Regions from separate parts of the Flavobacterium sp. C4GT6 genome, predicted to be linked through region 2. Evidence: riboswitches for the same ligand, from Rfam matches in the RefSeq annotation. Region 2 holds a riboswitch; the other holds the start of a gene.

Region 1 (3,426 bases), on a different contig from region 2:
ATACTGGCACAGCAGGCAGCTTCATATAAAAGCGGCACGTTGTATTCACGCTGTAGTTCCAGTAGTTCGGTAAAATGTTCGGCAACCATCTTTTTGTTGGCAGATACCACCGCTTTCCCTTTTTTAAGAGCAGCCGCTACAATTTCAAAAGCAGCATCGGCATCATCTATAAGTTCTACTACCACATTGATATCTTCGTCGTTAAGGATGTCATTTTTGTCGTAAGTAAAGTTTTCTGCACCTATTTCACGGGCTTTGTTTTTGTCCTTAACACAAATGTTTTTGATGTTTGCTTTCAGTCCCGGAGTTTTTTCCAACACTTCGTATAGTCCGTAGCCTACACATCCAAAACCGAATAATCCTATATTTAAATTTTTTCTTGACATTTTGTATTTCTTCTTTTGAGAGATGTTTAATTAAGCTGTTACGCTTTTTTTATCTGCATTAGCTTTAACAGCAGCAGCAATAGCCTGTTTTAAGTCGTCAATTAGATCATCAGCATCTTCAAGACCTACAGAAAGGCGTATAAGGCTATCAGTAACGCCAGAGCTGTATCTCTTTTCTGCCGGGATTGATTTGTGAGTCATTTCACATGGCAGGCAGCAAAGGCTTTTAATACCTCCAAGACTTTCAGCCAGTTTAAACAGTTTAGTGCCCGATACTATTTGTGAAGCCAGTTCTTTATCATCAATTACAAGATCAAAAGCGATTACACCACCAAAGTATTTTTGCTGACTTTTAGCAATCTCATGGTTGTGGTGTGTTTTAAGGCCAGGGTAGTAAACATTTTTAATAAGCTTTTCTTCCTGTAGGAACTCAGCTATTTTCTGAGCGTTTTCGGCATGTTGTCTTACTCTAAGGGTAAGCGTTTCAATACCGCGGATTACTAACCAGCTGTCAAATGGTCCTAAAATAGCACCTGATGCATTTTGTATGAATTTGATTTTCTCGCTTAGTTCCTGTCTAGAAGTTACCACAAGACCCGCAATCAGGTCACTGTGACCTGCAATGTATTTAGTTGCACTGTGAATAACAATGTCTGCACCAAGATCGATAGGTTTTTGAGAAACCGGCGATGCAAAAGTATTATCTACACAAAGCAGTATGTTGTTTTCTTTTGCTGTTTTTGCGATAGTGCGTATATCAGATACTTTTAGGGTAGGGTTTGTAGGCGATTCAATCCAGATAAGTTTTGTTTTATTGGTAACTGCATCGGCTACATTTTGAGCGTTTGTAGAATCTACATAGTTAATTTTGATTCCGAATTTTTGGTACACGTGAGTGAACAGGCGGAAAGCCCCTCCGTAAATATCATCTACTGCTATAACCTCGTCCCCTGCTTCAAGAAGTTTTATAACCGAGTCAATAGCTGCCAGTCCGCTTGCAAAAGCAAAACCACCGTGACCGTTTTCAAGTGCTGCAATACAGTCTTCAAGAACCTTACGTGTAGGGTTGTTACTGCGTGAATAGTCGTAACCTTTGTGAACGCCCGGTGCATCCTGTACAAATGTTGATGTTTGGTAAATAGGGGTAGCGATTGATCCTGTTAGTTCGTCTACCGGAATGCTGTTAAGAATTAAAGTTTGCTCTCTCATTTTTTTGCTGTTTAGAATATTTGACAATTTTTTAAATCCTGTTAAAAAAACATTCTAAACCAGTCTATCGGAAAGTGCATAAACAAAAAATGCCTTTCCGATAAGTCAGAAAGGCACATAATATATTGAAGTATTATCTACGTATTTCTAAACTTATCTTTCCACATTTGCATGTGGTTGAATGTGGCACCTTATTCAAATTAATGAACAGGTTGCCAAGACGTCATAGGGTCAAATCCCTCGGTCTTTCTGGATAAGAATTATTTTCTAAAGAACTTGCTGCAAATTTAAAGTACAATGATTTTAATTTCCAAATAAAACTTTAAATATTTTTATTTAACTGAATATCAAATATTTAAATTTGGTGTTTTTTTAGTTTTAATGAGCTTACAACTGAGAAAGTGCTATGAAAAAGATGGCAAAAAGTGCTAAAGTGAGTCCGGCATAATTAAGTTTTGACATCTTTTCTTTAAAAAATAAAATCCCCACAAGGCTGCCCAGTACAATTACCCCCATGTTCATTCCGGCAAAAACGGTCGATGGATCTTCAGAAAATGCTTTATGCGCTTTTAAGTAAAAAAGAATATTACAGAAATTGAAAATACCAACCAGTGCCCCAAAAGCCAAATTCATAAGGCTTAGTTTTTCTTTACTCACAATCAGTTTAAAAAATACATACAGCCATGCCACGGCTAAAGCTCCGCAAAATACTATAAAAAGCGATGTGATGTAAGGCATGGTATTGTGCAGGGCTATCTGTTTGAACAGTATATCTATAACGCCAAATCCCAGTAATACGATAGCCGGATAAAACCACTTTGAGGCATTATTATCGTCTTTTTTGGAGAGTATCAAAGCTATAGCAGGGAAACCTACAAGCAGGCCTATAATTTTATAAGTAGTAAAACTTTCCTTAAAAATAAAGTAAGCTGCAAGTATAGGGATAAATAGTGACAGGCGTTGGGCTGCATCGGTTTTTACAATTCCCATATGCTTAATGGATAGTGCCAAAAATATAAATATGGAAGGCAGTAATACCGCCAACGGAATATAAATGTGCCATGTGGCATTACTATCTACAGTACTCATATCGGGTTTAAAAAACTGATAGCACAGTCCTACGGCAAACACATAGTTCCAGCCTACAATCTGGCTAATGTTTACAGGGTATTTTTTTGCAGTTTTAAACAGTACACCAACGGTAACGCTGCATATAATACTTAAAATGAGGTATAACATCGTTAAAAGAATTTGGGCAAAAATACTATCTTTTCAGTTTTTGCAGGCATCTTTTGTATATTTGATTCCGCTATGAAATCGTATTAAGAATAAACCATAAACTCCTACAGGGCGTATATTCTTTTAGGAAGAATGGTTAAAATTTTAAAAAAATGAAAAAGCAGTTCCTATTACTGTTACTTATATTTACTGCAGTATGTAGCGCTCAGGAGGATGCCTGGGTGTATTTTACCGATAAACCTGACGCAGATTATTACTTTGAAAATCCGCTTGAAATGCTATCTCAACGTGCATTAGACCGCAGGGCTGCACAGGGTATTGAGCTGGATGAACTTGATGTTCCTATTCATCAGGAGTATATAAACGGTGTAACAGCTGCTAGCGGAATAACGGTAATGGCAAAGTCAAAATGGCTTAATGCACTGCATGTAAGAGGAGAACTGATTGATATAGCTGCACTAACTTCACTGGAGTTTGTAGACAGTATAGAATATGCCGATAAATCACTTAACAACCCCGGTAGGCCTGCAATAGCCTCAAGGCAGCAGCAGGTGAATAAAACACTGGATGTTCAGGCCGATTTTAATTATGG
Region 2 (3,426 bases):
GGGCAATATCAGGTTCAGATGCTATAAGGTTAAGAAAAGTTGTCATGGCACTAACGCCGTCCAACATTCCTTCGTCCATATTAATATCTATAATCTGGGCACCACCCTCAACCTGGGCACGGGCAATATCTAACGCCTCTTCATATTTTTCATCCTTTATAAGACGCAGGAATTTTCGGGATCCCGTAACATTAGTACGTTCCCCTACATTTATAAAATTACTCTCGGGTGTAACGATTAACGGCTCCAGCCCCGACAGCTTTAAATATCTTTGAATATTCTCCTTCATATCTCCTATTAACTAATAACCGGCAACTGCCTTGGCTCATAGTTTGCCGCTACCTCTGCAATTAATTTAATATGCTCTGGTGTTGTACCACAGCATCCTCCTATAATATTAATCAGGTTATCATCTAGATACTCTTTAATAAGTACCTGCATTTCCTCTGCTGTCTGGTCATACTGCCCAAATGCATTTGGTAGTCCCGCATTAGGGTGTGCCGATACATTGAACGATGTATTGTGAGCCAGTCTTTTCAGGTATGGTTTTAACTGATCGGCACCCAATGCACAATTGAAACCAACACTCAGCAGCGGTATATGTGAAATTGATATTAAAAAGGCCTCAACCGTTTGTCCTGATAGCGTTCTGCCCGAAGCATCGGTAATTGTACCGCTCACCATTACAGGTATATCCAGCCCCAGTTCCTCTTTTACTTCCTCTATAGCAAAAAGTGCTGCTTTAGCATTAAGGGTATCAAAAATGGTTTCCACCAAAAGCAAGTCACTCCCCCCGTCAATAAGGGCACGTACCTGTTCTTTATAAGCGATTAGAAGTTGATCGAAAGTAATAGCCCTGTATCCGGGATCGTTCACATCGGGCGACATGCTTGCTGTACGGTTTGTAGGACCTATAGAGCCTGCCACAAAACGGGGTTTATCAGGATTTTTGGCAGTGTATTCATCAGCGACCTCACGGGCAATTTTAGCTGACTCATAGTTAAGCTCATATACCAAATGTTCCATGTGGTAATCGGCCATACCTATGGTAGTACCTGAGAAGGTATTGGTTTCCACAATATCAGCCCCTGCTTCAAAGTATAAGGCATGAATATCCCTTATAGCCTGTGGCTGGGTTAGTGATAAAAGGTCGTTATTCCCTTTTAACGGATGCGGAAAATCTGCAAATCGTTCGCTCCTAAAATCTTCTTCCGTAAAATTATACCGCTGAAGCATGGTACCCATAGCACCATCAAGTATAAGTATCCTTTCGTTAAGAGCCTGATGTATTTTTGACATAATAGTTTATATTCGGATTAATGTTCCGTTATAATATCAATATGTCATCAAAAAAGTGGAGAGAGAAAATACGGGAGTATTTTCCTTGTGTTATCTATCCGCGCTTGCGGTAGAATTTAGCACCTTCTTTAAAAGATTAAAGGGTTGCTAAGGCTTCATCGGGTCTATTCCCTCTGCCTTTCGTGATAACAAATCAATTTGTATAAGAACCCTGCAAAGTAATGTAATAAATTAATATTATGCAAATAAAAAATAGCAGACTGAATTACAGGTATATAATGCTACAATAAATATAGCCTGTAAAAGTACATAGAAAAAGACAGGCTCCAAAGCCTGCCCTTTAAACACACATGATAATGAATTATTAGTCCCTATTTTATTAAGCCGCCAGTTTCTTTTGTTTTTCGGCAATCTCTACCAAAGCTTCAAATAGCTTTTGTACTATTTCCCCTCTGCTGTCTTTAGGACCACCTAAAAAGAGGGCTTCTAACCCGTGTACCGATGCTGCCAGTTTGACCTCATCTTTAAATGATGCAGGTAACCCTGTTGCATTTTTATTTACCGACACTACATTAAACCCACTTTTAAGCAGTTTTGTATAATCTAACGGAAGACTGTCGTCCCCCGAAGCATCAACCGTAATCAGGTTGCTAATATTATTAGCATGCAGGTATTGCAATACATCTTCCATTTTAAACGGAATGCCAAACTGTATAAAGTTGGCTTCCCATGAAAAGTTCACTCCCTCCTTTTCAAAAAAGGCTACCGATGAGTTAGTGATTACCGGGAACCTCAGGTCTATTTTATTATCCAGCGCAAGGCCTTTTCTTTCTTTTAAAATTTTATTTATGAGCGCGCTCCCCACGTTTCCTATACCGAAGAGCACTATGTTTATCCTATTATTCATTTTTTTTACTTTTTTCTTTTTAAGAATGGACTCCCCCCTGTTATGGCGCAGGGGGAAAGACCAGTTCTTCACAAACAAACAAAAACAACTTAAAATATTTATATCAAACCTTTACCTAATCAGTAATGGTATTCTTTGTAGAGTATGAGGTCGACGGGTGTGGCATTGACCAGATTATCATATACAGGGCTGCGCGCCTGTATCTCTTTTACCCATCGCTGTAAAGCTGTTAAAGAAGCTTTTGTTGACGGCTTAAGAGTAACTTCCAGTTTACTGAAACCGGCTCTTTCTTTCGTGTTCTTTCCTTCATATTTTGCTGCATTGAAGTTCCCTGTAATTTCTACCTGTAATGAGTTAAGCGCTATACCCTGCTCTCCGGCCACCAGTTGCCCCAGTGAATTAATACAACCTGCAAATCCTGCTAAAATGTATTCGTAAGGATTTGACCCCTGTAGTTCCGGAAACTTTTCATTTTCGCTTATCCTTAAATCGGTATTAAGTGTTTTAACTACAAATTGCTTATTGTTACCTGTGTACCCCAGTACGTTAATAGATGTTGTGTTCATAATATTGCTATTTTTTTAAATGAGAATGATTGAAATAAAAAAAGGTCCTTCTGGAGTTTACCAAAAGGACCTTACACTTGAATTATAAAACTAAATATTAAGTCGTTCGCTTTTGGCAATGTACATAGTGCTTCCACATCCAGGTATACGAAATACAGATGAACTTACAAATGGTTGTGATAAATGATGTAAACGAATTAAAAACTTTCATGTCCCTATAACGGTTATTGCCAAATAATTAAAATAAAAAAGCCCCTGCTGTTGGCAGGGGCTTTTTGTTTTATATAATTTTAATTTAAAATTAGTCAACAGTCACCCCTGCGGAAATTTTCCACGTAAAGTATGACATATTGCAAATAATAAATTTCATTTCTCTGATTTTGAACAACAAACATCCGAACAATTCCCGACATAAACAACACAAAAAGTAAAAATTAACATTTTAAAAATACATAAGCAGAAACTTAAATACTACGTATTTAAATAAACAGCGTTAAAAAATTCTTTTAAAAATATTAAAATCCTGAGCAGTTTTTTTTATTCCAAATAGGTTTTATACCTTTGCAGGAGAAAAAATTAGAGGAAAGATTTGTACTGATTGCAACCTCAATAAAAAATGCTAAAGCAGGACCACTTCCCTTTAGCACTTGCCGC

Evidence for each region. Region 2 has a riboswitch for S-adenosylmethionine ahead of V3Z67_RS06425 (homocysteine S-methyltransferase family protein). Riboswitches for the same ligand answer to the same signal wherever they lie in the genome.
Region 1: another riboswitch for S-adenosylmethionine. It lies ahead of V3Z67_RS09505 (trans-sulfuration enzyme family protein); the one in region 2 lies ahead of V3Z67_RS06425 (homocysteine S-methyltransferase family protein).

The regions. Positions count from the first base shown of each region.
Region 1 covers NZ_JAZGZU010000006.1:137,095-140,520, forward strand. The annotation lists gene V3Z67_RS09500 (homoserine dehydrogenase) at 1-386, opposite strand, end outside; gene V3Z67_RS09505 (trans-sulfuration enzyme family protein) at 417-1,595, opposite strand; SAM riboswitch class I at 1,746-1,855, opposite strand; gene V3Z67_RS09510 (EamA family transporter) at 1,983-2,834, opposite strand; gene V3Z67_RS09515 (S8 family serine peptidase) at 2,987-3,426, shown strand, end outside.
Region 2 covers NZ_JAZGZU010000004.1:35,584-39,009, forward strand. The annotation lists gene metH (methionine synthase) at 1-289, opposite strand, end outside; gene V3Z67_RS06425 (homocysteine S-methyltransferase family protein) at 298-1,299, opposite strand; SAM riboswitch class I at 1,387-1,491, opposite strand; gene V3Z67_RS06430 (hypothetical protein) at 1,679-2,206, opposite strand; gene V3Z67_RS06435 (OsmC family protein) at 2,326-2,772, opposite strand.